2 regions of the Ureibacillus chungkukjangi genome follow, and region 2 is predicted to be linked to the other one. Evidence: riboswitches for the same ligand, from Rfam matches in the RefSeq annotation. Region 2 holds a riboswitch; the other holds the start of a gene.
What was found. A riboswitch is a leader RNA that binds a small molecule or an ion and turns the genes downstream of it on or off. The one in region 2 is predicted to bind FMN.

Region 1 (7,727 bases), 1.7 Mb from region 2:
TGGATCAATTGCATCCTGGTGCCGTTATCCTCATGCATACAGTAGCGAAGTATAATGCTGATGCACTTCCGAAGTTTATCAAGGCGGCGAAAAAGGAAGGCTATTCCTTTGGTTCGATCGATGATTTAGTAATGGACCAAGTGCTGGAATAAATTAAGGGATTCTCATTTTTGTGAGAATCCCTTAGTTATTGTTATTTGAACATCTTTTTCAAATTGGCCATTTCAATTGCAGATACTGCTGAATCGTAACCTTTGTTCCCTGCCTTTGTTCCCGCTCTTTCAATTGCTTGCTCGATATTTTCCGTTGTTACAATACCGAAAATGACCGGTACATTTGAATTAAGTGATACACTTGCAATCCCTTTTGCTGCTTCATTGTTTACGTAATCATAATGAGTTGTAGATCCGCGTATGACAGTTCCTAATCCAATAATGGCATCATATTCACCTGTTTCTACCATTTGCTTAGCTATAAATGGCACCTCAAAAGCCCCCGGAACCCATGCAATATCAATACGCTCTTCTGCAACCCCATGTCTTTTTAAGCCATCAAGTGCCCCGTTTAGTAATTGTGAAGTAATAAAGTCATTAAAACGACCAACAACAATTCCTATTTTTAAATCTGTTCCGATTAAATTAGCTTCAAATAATTTCCCCATCTTAAAAGATCCCTCCGAATTCATTCTGTTATGATTGATAAATTTGTGTATTGTTTTTCACAAAAGCTGACTAAATCCTCTATGGATATGATTTTTAAGCCGTGCTGTTTAGCAAAATTCATCAATCCATCTAAACGAAGCATCTCCCCATCATCCCCCATAATTTCACAAATAACCCCTGCTGGATAACTTCCACAGACTTTCGCTAAATCAACTGCAGCTTCTGTATGTCCTCTTCTTTCTAATACTCCGTTTGGTTTTGCGACAAGCGGGAATACATGTCCAGGTCTTCTAAACTGATTAGGCGCTGCATTCGCATTAATCATTTGAAGAATTGTAAAGGACCGCTCGTAAGCACTAATACCAGTTGTGGTTTCGATATGGTCTACACTCACTGTAAATGCTGTTTGGTGATTATCTGTATTATTATCAACCATGGCTGGTAGATTTAATTTCCTTGCTAGCTCTTCAGTAATTGGTGTACAAATTAACCCTCGTCCATAAGTAGCCATAAAGTTAATATTTTCTGGAGTTGCAAATTCAGCTAGAACTACCAAATCCCCTTCGTTTTCACGATTCTCATCGTCTACTACTATGATCATCTTGCCTAATTTTAAATCGAGTATGGCTTGTTCTATAGTATTTAGCATGTAATTCCACCACCCTTTCTAGAATCCGTTTTGTCTCAAAAAGTCCATTGTTATGTTAGATGTGCTTTCAGTCCTCTTTAAATGATGCAGAACATACTTACCAAGCATGTCAGTTTCAATATTGACTTTTTCTCCTGCTCCTTTTCTTCCCAGAACTGTCTCAGCATAAGTATGGGGGATTAGTGAAACCGTTACACTGTTATGTGAAACCTTAAAAAGTGTAAGACTTGTTCCATCAATTGTAATGGAGCCCTTTGGAATACAATTTGTCAGGTTTTCCTTAGCTACTTCTATTTCAATATAGAAAGCATTTGAAATAGGTCTTTTGCTTTTAATCGTGCCTACACCATCGACATGTCCGGAAACAAGATGTCCCCCGAATCTGCCATTAGCACTCATTGCACGCTCTAAATTCACAAAATCATTCAACTTTAACATATGGATAGTTGTTGAATTTACTGTTTCAGGCATGACATCAACTGTCATCTCTTCATTGTTAAATTGGGTAATTGTCAGGCATACCCCATTTACTGCAATACTGTCACCCAAATTTGCATCTGAAACAATCTTTGGCGAGAAAATAGTTAATTGCATGCTGCTCTCATCTTTTTTGATAGCTGTTACTCTACCTTGATCCTCAATAATGCCCGTAAACATCTACTCACCTCATTTCTAAATAAAAATAAAAACTCCTTAAGAATTCCTAAGGAGTTTGGGAGTATTTATGGCAAGCTTAAATAAACCTTTTGAAATTAACATTTTCAAAAAGTGCCTACCAAAATTCATCCTTCTCCCATCCAGACTATACTGTCGGCTTTGGACTTACACCAAAATCCTGCTCATTAGAGCTCACGGGCTTAGAAGGCTTACCTTCATCACCGTCGATTGGGAATTTCACCCGACCCCGAAGGACATTATTTACTTTAAGCATTGATTAAATAAAAAATCCCGTCATTTTGGTTGACGGGATTAAAAAGCGTGCTAAAAAAGCTATAGCAAATAAGACCATTAAAAAATTCATTTTAAAGTTTTTGCCTACAGAAAACTAAGCCTACCGAGAATACCAATCTCGTTAAGCTAGTAACCTTTGCTTAAGCTTACTCCTTCTCCCATCCAGACTATACTGTCGGCTTTGGACTCGCACCAAATCCTGCTCATTAGAGCTCACGGGCTTAGAAGGCTTGCCTTCATCACCGTCGATTGGGAATTTCACCCGACCCCGAAGGAATTTTTTATTTAATTGCTACAACGATAACATGAATGCGATAGATTATCCATTGAAAAAATCGGACAATTCTCTATTCAGTAAAAAGGGATCACCTGAATATGTAGGAAATATTTATCCATTTGCTTTCAGTTCGAGCTCCGTTATAATGTTTAGATGAACTATTAAAGGACGTGAACGCTTTTGAGCGATAAAGTATTGATGGAAATTGGACAAAAATTTCCTTTAACTATAAAAAGATTAGGCATTAATGGTGAAGGTGTTGGCTTTTATAAGCGCAATGTGGTCTTTGTAAAAGGTGCTCTTCCAGGTGAAGAAGTGACGGTAAAGGTCTCTAAAGTACAGCATAATTTTGCTGAAGCGGATGTTCTTACTATACGTAAAGCTTCAAAAGACCGCCAAGAACCAAGCTGCCCTGTATATAATGAGTGTGGCGGTTGTCAGCTACAGCATTTAACATATGAGGGACAACTAAAAGAAAAACGAGATATGGTTATCCAATCTCTCGAAAAATATGTGAAGTCTATTGCTGAAACAACGGATATTCGCCCAACGATTGGAATGGACAATCCTCGTCATTATCGAAACAAGAGCTCCTTCCAGGTACGTAAAGAAGGTAAACGTGTTTATGCAGGTCTTTTTTCAGAGGGAACAAACAAGCTGTTGAACATAAATGACTGCGAAGTTCAGCATCCACTAACTTCAAAAATAACTGTTGCGACACGTAAAATATTACAAAAACTAAATATCACAATCTTTGATGGGAAATCTTTAGACGGTTTAGTAAGAACCATTGTAGTTCGTACTGCCATTCAAACAGGTGAAACACAGGTTTGTTTAGTAACAACTAGAAAAGACATTCCACATAAACAAGAGCTTATTGAACGTATGCTTAAAATCGATCCAAGCATCGTTTCAATTACACAAAATATTAATCGTGAAAAAACATCCCTTATTTTTGGCGATGAAACAATCCTCCTTCATGGAAAAGAAACCATTCACGAAAAATTAGGCGAGCTTGCATTTGATTTATCTTCTCGTGCTTTCTTCCAATTAAATCCTGAGCAAACAGTTCATCTATATGATGAAATTAAAAAGGCTGCTGAGTTAACTGGTAAAGAAAAAGTAGTCGATGCTTATTGTGGCGTTGGAACAATCGGTTTATGGCTCGCACCAAAGGCAAAAGAAGTTCGAGGAATGGATGTCGTTCCTGAAAGCATTGATGATGCTAAGCGAAATGCTCGCAACCATGGATATAAACACGCACGTTACTACACAGGCACAGCAGAGGAATGGTTAGCAAAATGGAACCGCGAGGGCTTTATTCCTGATGTCGTAACAGTGGATCCTCCGCGTACAGGACTAGCACCAAGTTTTATCAAAACTGTTATGAAAATTAAACCAAAACGTTTTGTGTATACTTCTTGTAACCCTTCAACATTTGCAAAGGATTTACAAGAACTAACAAAGCTTTATAAAGTTGACTATATTCAACCAGTTGATATGTTCCCACAAACAGCTCGAGTTGAAATTGTAGCAAAATTAACTTTAAAAAATAAATAAAATACAAGAAAAGAACCGCCTCAAATTTGAATTGGAGCGGTTCTTTTCTTGTGAATTTATTCTAAAATCTCTTTATTTTTAAAGATTTGAATAGTGAAGTAGAGAATAAGGACAATTAAAGCAACAGTTAGAAGTACAGTCGCTAGGAAATTCGGCTGAACGTCTCCTGATTGCAACAAATAACCTGTATGTCCAGTTAACGTTGCCGGACTCCACTTCATTTTTTCATTAAATATAGAAGTAACTATTGAAATAGTAGCGATGATTAAGATTGATATGAAGGCAACACTTCCGCTCCCCTTCATAACCGTGCTAAAGAACAATGTCAAAGTCACTACAAATACTAACCATAAACCATAGATAGCAAAGCTTTGAAAAATACGGTCAGGTGTTACTGAGCCAATCAGTAAATTCGTATAGTACCATGAAGCAAGATAACCGATAAAAAATGACAATAATGTTATCGTTACTAATCCTGCCCACTTCGATAAAATATAAGAAGAATACGGAACTGGTTTACTCATGACCATTCCCGCTACCCCATTTTGTCTTTCAACTGAAACAATTCCCATTGCACTCAGTACAAGAATTAGAATCCCTAGCATTCCATAATTTGAAATAACACTCATCAATGCTTCCGCTCCTGTAGGAAGTGGCATCTCAATTATTGTGCCTTCCGGTAAACCTCCGAGAGTATCTAACATTTTCGGCATATAATAGGAGCTAATTGGCTGCATTACACCGAGTAATATAAAAACTAGAGGAATCCATAATAGTTTAAAATTCCTTATCATTTCCATTAGTTCTTTGCGATAAAGTACCCTCCATTGTGTCATGCCTTCACCACCTTCATAAATAAATCCTCTAATGTTGTTTGTGCCAGCTCAAACTTTCTAATAGGTAGATTTTGATTTACGATTTCATTTAAAAGAATGTGTCTCCCCTTCGCCATATCAGTCACACTAATATTCGCTACATTCCCTTGAATATTTACCTCTGATACAAAGCTATAACTTTCGACTTCTTTTATCCATGAAGAAGCATCAGAATCAAATTCAATTTGAATAATTGGTTGTCTGTACTGCTCTATCACATTTTCTAATTCCCCTGAAATTGCGATATCTCCCTCATTGATGATAATAATGTCGTCGCTAATTTCTTGTGCATCGTGAAGTACATGGGTGGAGAAAATAACGGTTGTTTCTTGTTTTATCTCCCGCATCATGTCCAGTACCTCTCTTCTCCCTAGTGGATCAAGTGCAGAAACAGGTTCATCTAATATTAGTAATTTAGGACGATGAATAAGTGCTTGTGCTAAACCGAGTCGTTGCTTCATGCCACCTGAATATCCGCCGATTTTTCTTTTCTTCGCATCCAGTAGGCCAACACGTTCCAGTAATTCTTCACTTCTTTCTTCTGCTTCTTTTCGATTTAATTTCGCTAGCTCAGCAGTAAAAACAAGAAATTCCTTACCGCTCATCCAATTGAAAAAAGAGGGGTATTGGGGCAAGTAACCAATGTATTGTCTAATGTCCTTTTGCTTAGTTCCCTGAAACGAAATACTTCCGGAGGTTGGCTCGAGTAAACCCGAAAGCATTTTCAACGTTGTGGTTTTTCCGGCTCCATTAGCTCCAAGTAGTGAAACACATCTACCTTCATCAATATGAAAGGAAAGCCCATTTACTGCATTTGTAGAGCCATATTTTTTGACCAAGTTGGTTACCCTCAGCAATTCCATTAATCATTTCTCCTTCCAATGACAAAGTAAAGGACAGGTCCTATAATGTTTATGAATAGAATAACAAGGATCCATAACCATTTCGGTCCGTTTGTCTTTTCCGCTCTTATACATGAGGTTAACGCAATTATTACCAGTAATAACTGAATTACAAGAATTGGAGCGATTACTCCCCATGGAATCCCGTTTAATATTTCGTTCATATTTCTCCTCCATTTTGTCTAATGATAGGTTTTTTCATTTACAAAAATGAAATGACTAAAAAAACAGTCAGTGGTACTAAGATAATTACAAGCCCGATCGGATTGGCAAAATTCAGTGTCCAACCAACACCAAAACGCTTTTCAACAAAAATAGAAGGATCATTTTTATTGAAGTAGAAGAGTCCACCCTTCCAATATTTATCTTCGTCTAAATCCATAATTTTAGCTTCTACTGTAGTCTCCATCACTTTATCGGAACGCCCTACTTTTATGGCAAAGATAAGTGTTCCTATTAATACTAAAATAAGAAAAGAAAATGGAATTATCAGTTTTACAAACCCTTCACCAATTTCCGGATGAATCGTCATTAGCTGGAAATAGCTCATTAACATCGTTATTCCCAACAACACAACAAATAACAGCCAGCTTGAATATTTTCTTAAAGATAATTGGCGATTACGTGATGATTCTAGAGAAGTAGCACTCAGCTTGATTCCTGATTTCTTTGTTGCTATATGGATTCCCAAAAACATTAATTGCATCATTAACAAGCCCAGTGACAGTTTGATCGCTGAGAATGAAGTTTTATCTGTAAATGCGTCAGCCTCCCCACTCGGTCCCCAATGAGTAGGAATTTGATTTGGAAGGATATCATAATTCATCAAAGTGTAAATCATTAAACCAATTGTCGAAATAATCGGCAGTAAATATAAATACCAAGGCAACATTTCATCCTGACTGCGAATTGACAAATCCGTTACTTTCATAGGTTTTAAATTCTCAGCCCAGTTGTTTTGCTGCTTTAGCTGTTTTGTTTTCGCATGATAATACAAATAGAATGTGATACTTATAAAAATTAACGCAAATTCAATAACGGCACCAGTCAAAGCAACCTGATTGTCTAAGCGCTCATTGCTTAATACCCATACAAGATAGGAGACTAAAATGACAATCGATAACAATGCCACACTTAAGGAATAATACTTTTTATATTTTTTGATTGTTTTGTCCTCAATATATTGCTCCGGTACCATAACACCGAAAACAACCGTTCGATTCACTAAGTACGGAATCGCTGTCTGTATCACTGCGATAAATAGCGTAATAATGAAAAATATTATAAACGACATACTTCTTCCCCCTTTACCTTTCTTTCATTTGATTTAACATACCACTCACTAATTCCTCTATTTCTTTTTTGCTCATACCTAATACGAATGCTTCAGCAATTACTGGTTTAAAACCAGCCTCAATCAGCTGTTTTTTCTCTTCTGTCATTTGCTCTATGGATGAGATTATTGCGCCTGATTTCGGAACAATTTTGATAATCCCTTTTTTCTCTAGCTCATGATAGCTTTTATTGACCGTATGCATATTAACGCCAAGATCTGCTGCAAAGGCTCTAACTGAAGGCAACGAATCGCCAGGAGCTATTTCTCCCCGTGCAATACCTTCAATGATTTGATTTGTAAGTTGTGTATAGATTGGTATATCTGATTCGGCCTCAATATGAATAATCACAAAATCCCTCCAATCTGTTCTACATATATTAGAACAAAACTGTTATACAATCAATATAACACCTTTGTTCTATAAATGGTAGAACAAAATTGATTTATTTTTATGTTCTCAAAAAAACATGTTAATAATTTCTGCATTTTTGTTTACCCTAAAAGCAAATGGGAAT
Region 2 (7,727 bases):
TACGTGAGAAGCTAAACCGTGTGTCAGAGGATGCTGCTAAAATGATTGTCACTGTTTGGGGCGTAGGCTATAAATTTGAGGTTGTAAATGAATAGAATATGGAGCAGTATTGTCGGGAAGCTATGGTTAACCATATTGCTTCTCGTTTCGTTTGTATTGTTCGTCTTTACTGTTTTAATGCTGGAGTTTCTAGAAGACTATCATCAGGAGCAAGCTGATATTTCCTTAAGGCAAACAGCCTCAACTATCGCAAGTATCGTTGATAATTACGATCTAGAGCAGTTAACTGACGAGATTATCAATGAAATGATAACGGATGACACAAATGCATTCATCGCTTCCCAGGAAAAAGAAGTTGTTTCTACCTTTCAAACGGGACTTAATAGCATCCAAATCCAAAATAGCATATTAAAAAACAAAAATTTTAATGAAATCTTCGAATCAACTGAGCCAATTTTGGATCGGATGATTTTACCTTCTCAATTAGAGGAAGGCAAGATGGAAACTTATATTGTGTTGAGCTATCCCTTGAAGAGTGATGAAACAGTGCATGGAGCAATCTTTATTTATCAAAATCCAAGTGCGCTTCATAAAACATCTCAGGAAACTACGAAAATTGTTTTTCTATCAGCGTTTATCGCCTTTGTATTAACAACGTTTTTCGCATTTTTCCTTTCTTCTCGAATAACGTGGCCACTTCGTAAAATGCGTGAGCACGCCTTCGAGCTAGCAAAAGGTAAATTCGATGAAACCTTGCCAACAACGCAAAATGATGAAATTGGTCAATTAGCAGTCGCCTTTAACCAAATGGGGCGTCAACTCAAGCATCATTTAGAGGTGATCAATCAAGAAAAAGAGCAATTAGCTAGTGTGTTAACATCTATGACAGACAGTGTAATTACCTTTAACCGTGATAAAACGATTCTTCTTAGCAATCCACCGGCAGAAAAATTGCTTCAAAAATGGTTTATCCAAAAGAAAAGTGAAACGGATTACCCAATGCCGCAGGAAATCTATGAAATGCTAGAGCATGTTCTAAGCTTTGAGGATAAATTAGAGGAAGATATCGAAATCGACGGCTCTTATTACCGTATTACAATTAGCCCGTTAAAAAATAGTGAACAATCCATTCGTGGTGCTATAGCTGTGATTCGAGATATGACCGAGCGTATCCGTTTAGAAAAATTACGTTCTGATTTTATTGCCAATGTATCGCACGAGCTTCGAACGCCGATTGCGATGCTGCAGGGGTATTCGGAAGCGTTAATAGATGATGTCGTATCTGGTGAGGATGAGCGCAATGAAATCACCCGTATTATCTATGATGAATCCCAGCGTATGGGACGCCTTGTAAATGATTTACTTGATTTAGCGCGCATGGAAAATGGACATACGACTCTTTATAAGGACGAGGTTGAGATTGTTCATGTTGTGGAGCGAATTACTCAAAAGTTCTCTCAGGTAGCAAGAGAAAAGAGAGTACAGCTGCAATTTAAAGGAGATCTTGATGAAAATGTCCAAATTAGTATGGATGAAGACCGAATTGAACAAGTCCTTACTAATTTGATAGACAACGCAATCCGTCATACGCCAACTGAAGGCAGTGTAAAAGTCTCTGTTGAGCAGGAGCTTTCTTATGCCAAAATCCAAGTAGCCGATACGGGGGAAGGGATTCCTCTAGAGGATTTACCATATGTTTTTGAACGATTCTATAAGGCTGACAAAGCACGGACTCGTTCTAAGGGTGGTACTGGACTAGGACTTGCTATTGCAAAAAATATTGTAGAAGCTCATAAAGGGAATATTCGTGTCGATAGTGTAGTAGGACAAGGCACAACCTTTACGTTCTACTTACCATTATAAAGTCAGTAATTTGTTGAATGAAATTTTGCAAATTTTGTAGCTATTAGCTGTAGTTTCGGGTATCTCTAAAGTATGTGAATAAAACTTTAGGGATACCTTTTTGTATAGAGTAGGGTATATTTTCAATGAGATACTTACATGTTAAAGACTGGGAAGCTTTTTATTTAACTGAAACTTTTTTACTTAAAATACGACAAATCTAATAAGAACGGGGGTGGCTTGGATTGAATGAATCCATTTTCCATCGTTTATATGATTCATACCATCAGGATGTCTTCCAATTTTTAATTTATATGGTTAAAAATCGAACGGTTGCTGAAGATTTATCGCATGAGGTTTATGTGAGAGTTTTAAAATCCTATGAGCGATTTCAGGGAAGAAGCTCAGAGAAGACATGGCTATTTGCCATTGCCAAAAATGTAGCAATCGATTATTTCAGAAAAAATGCGGTACGTTCCTCACATGCATTTGACGCTTTTAACTGGGAGACTGATCAGCTTGTCTCACCAACAAAATCACCAGAAGTTTTAACTGAGCTCAATGATGACATGCGTGATTTATTAGATGCTTTAGAGAAATGTACAGGTGATCAAAAAATGGTCATTATTATGCGCTATTTTCAAGAATTATCGATTGCCGAAACAGCTCAAGTTCTAAGCTGGACAGAGGGTAAGGTTAAAACTACTCAGCATCGAGCTATCCATAGGCTACGTGAAATATTAACAAATACGACAGAACAAAAGGAGGCAAATCAATGAGTCATGATAAGTGGGAAGACAAGAATATAGAAGACATGCTAAGTAAAGTACCAAAGATTCATGATCAGCGGTCAAAAGAAGACGTGTTAAATCGTCTAAAAGAAGACGGTCAACTTGATGATGAGCCTTTAAGTACAAACACTCAAAAAGACACGAGTAAAAAGGTCAAATGGATGCCTATAGCTGTTTCAATTGCTGCTGTTCTATTACTGGCTATTATCATTCCTTCGTTTTTGAATGAAAATTCTTCTTTCGATTCAGCTGAAGAAAGTGCACAAGTAGAGAATAGTGAATCGATGGATATGGAGCGAGAGATGAAAAGCTCAGAATCGACTGCTGAAGATTCTAGTGCAGGCATGACTATATTTACTTCAGAAAATGGGGACAATCGTACAGCTGTATACCCTGAAGAGCTTGATGGGCATACGGTATTTAAATTAGGGTTATCAAGTGACGCTGCAGATAGTTTGCCAATAACTGTACTAATTCCAAATGACAGAATACAAAAGGATTTTGGTGATGTAACGCCAACAGGGGTCGAGATTTACAACCATTATGCACCACTATTTAACGAAAGTGCGATCGGTTTTACTGATTATCATCCATATGTTGGAACAATTTCTGAATTAGGAGATCAAGTCGTTCACACATTACCAAACGATCAAATCTATGATATGGCTTCTGCCTCTCTGACAACTTATTTTTCTTCGTTGGTCGATACATTTAGTAACAGCTATGAAGAAGTAACGATGATGGATGAAGAAGGCTCGGCCTTTATATTTAGCGAAGTAGGGGAGCCAGCAGCACCAATTGCATTGAATGGTGAAACCACCCAATATAATTACTATCGATATACACAGGCTGATGGCACATCGTATTTAGCTCCTAATAATAGAGAAGCCTTTACAACAATAGAGGATGCTCTTATATCAATGAAGGAAGAAACGAATGACATTTATCAGTCTGTCATTTTACCTAATGTAGATTATGAAGTAACTGTTGAAGGGCAAACGGCAACCGTTCAATTTAAAGAAGAGGTCGATTTGGATGGTTTTGAGCAGGCTGAAGCGATGCAAATGATTGAAGGAATTTTGCTAACAGCAGCGAATTTTGATATGGCCGTACAATTTAAGAATATTGCTCAAACCCAGTGGCAAGGATTTGATTTTTCTGCACCACTTCCAAAGCCTCTAGGAGCAAATGAAATCTCGTTTTGGACTGTGTTTAAATAATAAATAACGAAAAAAGTTTAGTAATTGAGTAGGAATTAGCTAACTTTTTCATCTTTACAACATCTCAAAGTCGAGATATAATGAGACTGTAATATCAAATTAAATATTGATTCATCTTCGGGGCAGGGTGTAATTCCCGACCGGCGGTAATAGAAGCTGCGATTTCTGACCATTCACTTGGAGGATATTGCACAAAAGCTTCTTCAGCCCGCGAGCTTGATTTTGAGCAGGATTTGGTGTGATTCCAAAGCCGACAGTATAGTCTGGATGGGAGAAGGTGAAGGTACGGTCTCTTTTCGTTATTCGAAGGAAGCTGTGCGTTATAGTATTGCTAATGCGAAAAAATGCATTACTTTACTGCTATTTGAGTATCTAATTTTTTGAACTTGGATACTTGATTTAACGTACAAATTTTCTTATTTTCAATGTGCCTATTTTCTCCCTTATGCATTTTTTGCGTAAGGGATTTTATTTGTTCATTGGAAAGAATAATGGAATACAAAATGGCTGTCCTTTCTTCTAGCTTAGTTGAATCAGCAAAGAGGAGAGATTGATTATGTTTAATCAAAAGCTTAAATTACGTTCTTTCGTAACAATCGCAATGTTAAGTAGCATCTCGTTCATTTTAATGCTACTGAATTTTCCATTACCGTGGTTCCCAACATTCCTGCAAATCGACTTCAGTGATGTACCTGCATTAATTGCTGCCATTACAATGGGTCCATTAGCTGGCATCCTGGTAGAACTATTTAAAAACATTCTAGACTGGATTTTCTCGGGCACGCCAACAGGAGTTCCGGTAGGGCATATGGCAAATTTTGCAACAGGACTTTTATTTATTCTACCAGTCTATTACATTTATAAAAAGTTCCCAACAATCAAAGGCTTAAGCTTTGGTTTAGTGGCCGGTACAATCATTATGTCAGTAGGCATGAGCCTATTGAACTATATTGCCTTCTTACCAATGTATTCTTACTTCCTTGGATGGGGCACATTCGACATGAAAGAAACAATTGTGTTAGGTATCCTTCCGTTCAATATCGTAAAAGGTATTATGCTCATGGTCATCGTTATCCTACTATTCCGTACAATGAAAGTATGGATCGAAAACCAAAGAGCACAATATTTCCTTATAAAATAAAAGTAGTACGAAAGCTGTTCGTTAAGTCAATTAACATTGACTTGATGGGCGGCTTTTTTGTTATGGTGAAGAAGGTTGATTGGGGATTGAAGTGTGTAGAGATGGATTCTCGGTAAGAGAGGGGGGATCAGTGCCACGAAAAGCAAATTCGGAGGAATATCGGTAAAAGAGGAGAGGTGTCAGTGCCCCGAAAAGAATGATTGGAGGGTTATCGGTAAAAGAGGAGTGATGTCAGTGCCCTGAAAAGGGTGATCGGAGGGTTATCGGTAAAAGAGGAGAGGTGTCAGTGCCCTGAAAAGAATGATCGGAGGAATATCGGTAAAAGAGGAGAGCTGTCAGTGCTCTGAAAAGGGTGATCGGAGGAATGTCGGTAAAAGAGGAGAGCTGTTAGTGCCCCAAAAAGCAAGGTGGAAGTTTGGCGGTCGTTTGTTGGATGCTGGTACTTGATTATGGTGTTCGTTGAGGAGGTGGTAAACTTCTTCAAGCTTAAACTTGCTTTAGAAGGTAACAAAAGAGATAGTATTGCGACGTGCAAGCGGGAACAGGCTTCGGATGGTAGTGAGATTGGGGGTATTGCGACAATCCAAGAGGAAGCAAGCCTCGAAAGGTAGAAAAGCCCGAGTTATTGAGACGATTCAAGAGTGACCGAGCTTCGAAAAGGAGCAAAGCCCGAGTTATTGAGACGAATAAAGAGAGACCGAGCTTTGGAAGGTAGAAAAGCGAGAGTTATTGCGACGTCGCAAGAGTGACCGAGCTTCGGAAGGTGGTAAAGCCCGAGTTATTGCGACAATTCAAGAAAGACCGAGCTTCGGAAGGTGGTAAAGCCCGAGTTATTGCGACGATTCAAGAGTGACCAAGCTTCGAAAGGTAGAAAAGCGAGAGTTATTGCGACAATTCAAGCTGGCCCAAGCTTCGAAAGGTAGCAATGCAAGCAATCCCCCGAAAGAACAAAAGATGCCACATAACCCATCTAAAACATTAAAATTCTAGAAAAAACGCTCCCATGTCATGCCTTTTCCAATATAAATATCAATATCTCACACAAAATGAAAGCTCCTTGTGAACTGCGATTAGGCAAAAAGACTATCCAGTGTATCTTCCTATAACTAGCTCAAAATTCAACAAATCCTTACAGCCAGTAAGCTTTTCCTATTATCTAAAAATTAGATTAATAAAATCTAATTTTTGTATGTTATTTTTTCTAACATCGTATTGCTATTATAATTAACATAGTTTAGAATAAACGTATGAAAGGGAGGAGATGTCGATGAGTCGAGAGTTTCGAAGAGCTATGCCGTTACTCCCTATTAGCATGGTAATGCAATTAACGGAGTTGACTGCGAGACAAATTCGATATTACGAGGAACATAAACTAATTGAACCTGCTAGATCAGAGGGCAATCGTAGAATGTTCTCACTTGACGATGTAGATGCATTGTTAGAAATTCGCGAACTTCTTGACCAGGGTATCAACATGGCAGGAATTAAAAAAGTGTTCGATATGAGAAAAAATAACAACAATGTGAAATCTTCTAACAAAATGGCAATTTCAGATTCAGAGCTTCGCGCGATATTACGTGAAGAAATGCAGCAAGCCCAGATTATGCAAAAAGCATCATTAAGGCAAGGAGATTTATCTCGCTTCTTCCAAGCGAAGGGTGAGTAAATTATATTTTAAATTTTTTAATAATTTTAAATATTAGGAGAGTGGATTAATTGGTTAAGTACACAAAAGAAGACATTAGACAAATCGTGAAAGATGAAGGCGTAAAATATATTCGTCTACAATTTACTGACATTCTAGGTACTATTAAAAACGTAGAAATTCCATTAAGCCAATTAGATAAAGCCCTTGATGATAAAATGATGTTTGATGGATCGTCAATCGAAGGTTTCGTGCGTATTGAAGAATCAGATATGTATTTAAAACCAGATTTAGATACATTCGTAATTTTCCCTTGGACTGCTGAAAAAGGCAAAGTAGCTCGACTTATCTGTGACATCACAAACCCAGATGGAACACCGTTCGCTGGTGATCCACGTGCAAACTTAAAACGTGTATTAGCTAACATGGAAGAGTTAGGCTTCACAAGCTTTAACTTAGGGCCTGAGCCAGAATTCTTCTTATTCAAATTAGATGAAAAAGGTGAACCAACATTAGAATTAAATGATGATGGTGGTTACTTTGACTTAGCACCAACTGACCTTGGCGAAAACTGCCGTCGTGATATCGTGTTAGAGCTTGAGGAAATGGGCTTTGAAATCGAAGCTTCTCACCATGAGGTTGCTCCTGGTCAACATGAAATCGACTTCAAATATGCAAACGCTGTTGAAGCATGCGACAACATCCAAACGTTCAAGCTAGTTGTTAAAACAATTGCTCGTAAACATGGTTTACATGCAACATTCATGCCAAAACCATTATTCGGTGTTAACGGTTCAGGTATGCACTCTAACTTATCATTATTCAGTGGCGATAAAAATGCATTCTGGGATCCAGAAGCTGACTTAGAGCTTTCTGAAACAGCTCGTCAATTCATGGCTGGTATTATGAAGCATGCGAAAGCGTTCACTGCTGTAACAAACCCAGTTGTAAACTCTTATAAACGTTTAGTACCGGGATATGAAGCGCCATGTTACATCGCTTGGTCAGCTCGTAACCGTTCACCATTAATTCGTATTCCAGCATCTCGTGGTCTTTCAACACGTGTTGAAGTTCGTTCTGTAGATCCA

Region 1: another riboswitch for FMN. It lies ahead of ribE (riboflavin synthase); the one in region 2 lies ahead of LG296_RS07580 (ECF transporter S component).

Annotation. Positions count from the first base shown of each region.
Region 1 covers NZ_CP085009.1:3,278,181-3,285,907, forward strand. The annotation lists gene LG296_RS16315 (polysaccharide deacetylase family protein) at 1-152, shown strand, start outside; gene ribE (6,7-dimethyl-8-ribityllumazine synthase) at 194-661, opposite strand; gene ribB (3,4-dihydroxy-2-butanone-4-phosphate synthase) at 682-1,311, opposite strand; gene ribE (riboflavin synthase) at 1,330-1,968, opposite strand; FMN riboswitch at 2,093-2,227, opposite strand; FMN riboswitch at 2,409-2,542, opposite strand; gene rlmD (23S rRNA (uracil(1939)-C(5))-methyltransferase RlmD) at 2,738-4,099, shown strand; gene LG296_RS16340 (ABC transporter permease) at 4,156-4,935, opposite strand; gene LG296_RS16345 (ATP-binding cassette domain-containing protein) at 4,932-5,813, opposite strand; gene LG296_RS16350 (PLD nuclease N-terminal domain-containing protein) at 5,837-6,040, opposite strand; gene LG296_RS16355 (DUF1648 domain-containing protein) at 6,079-7,170, opposite strand; gene LG296_RS16360 (GntR family transcriptional regulator) at 7,184-7,561, opposite strand.
Region 2 covers NZ_CP085009.1:1,544,147-1,551,873, forward strand. The annotation lists gene LG296_RS07560 (response regulator transcription factor) at 1-95, shown strand, start outside; gene LG296_RS07565 (ATP-binding protein) at 88-1,863, shown strand; gene LG296_RS07570 (RNA polymerase sigma factor SigX) at 2,088-2,621, shown strand; gene LG296_RS07575 (hypothetical protein) at 2,618-3,853, shown strand; FMN riboswitch at 3,963-4,136, shown strand; gene LG296_RS07580 (ECF transporter S component) at 4,410-4,994, shown strand; gene LG296_RS07585 (hypothetical protein) at 5,402-5,605, shown strand; gene LG296_RS07590 (MerR family transcriptional regulator) at 6,262-6,660, shown strand; gene glnA (type I glutamate--ammonia ligase) at 6,711-7,727, shown strand, end outside.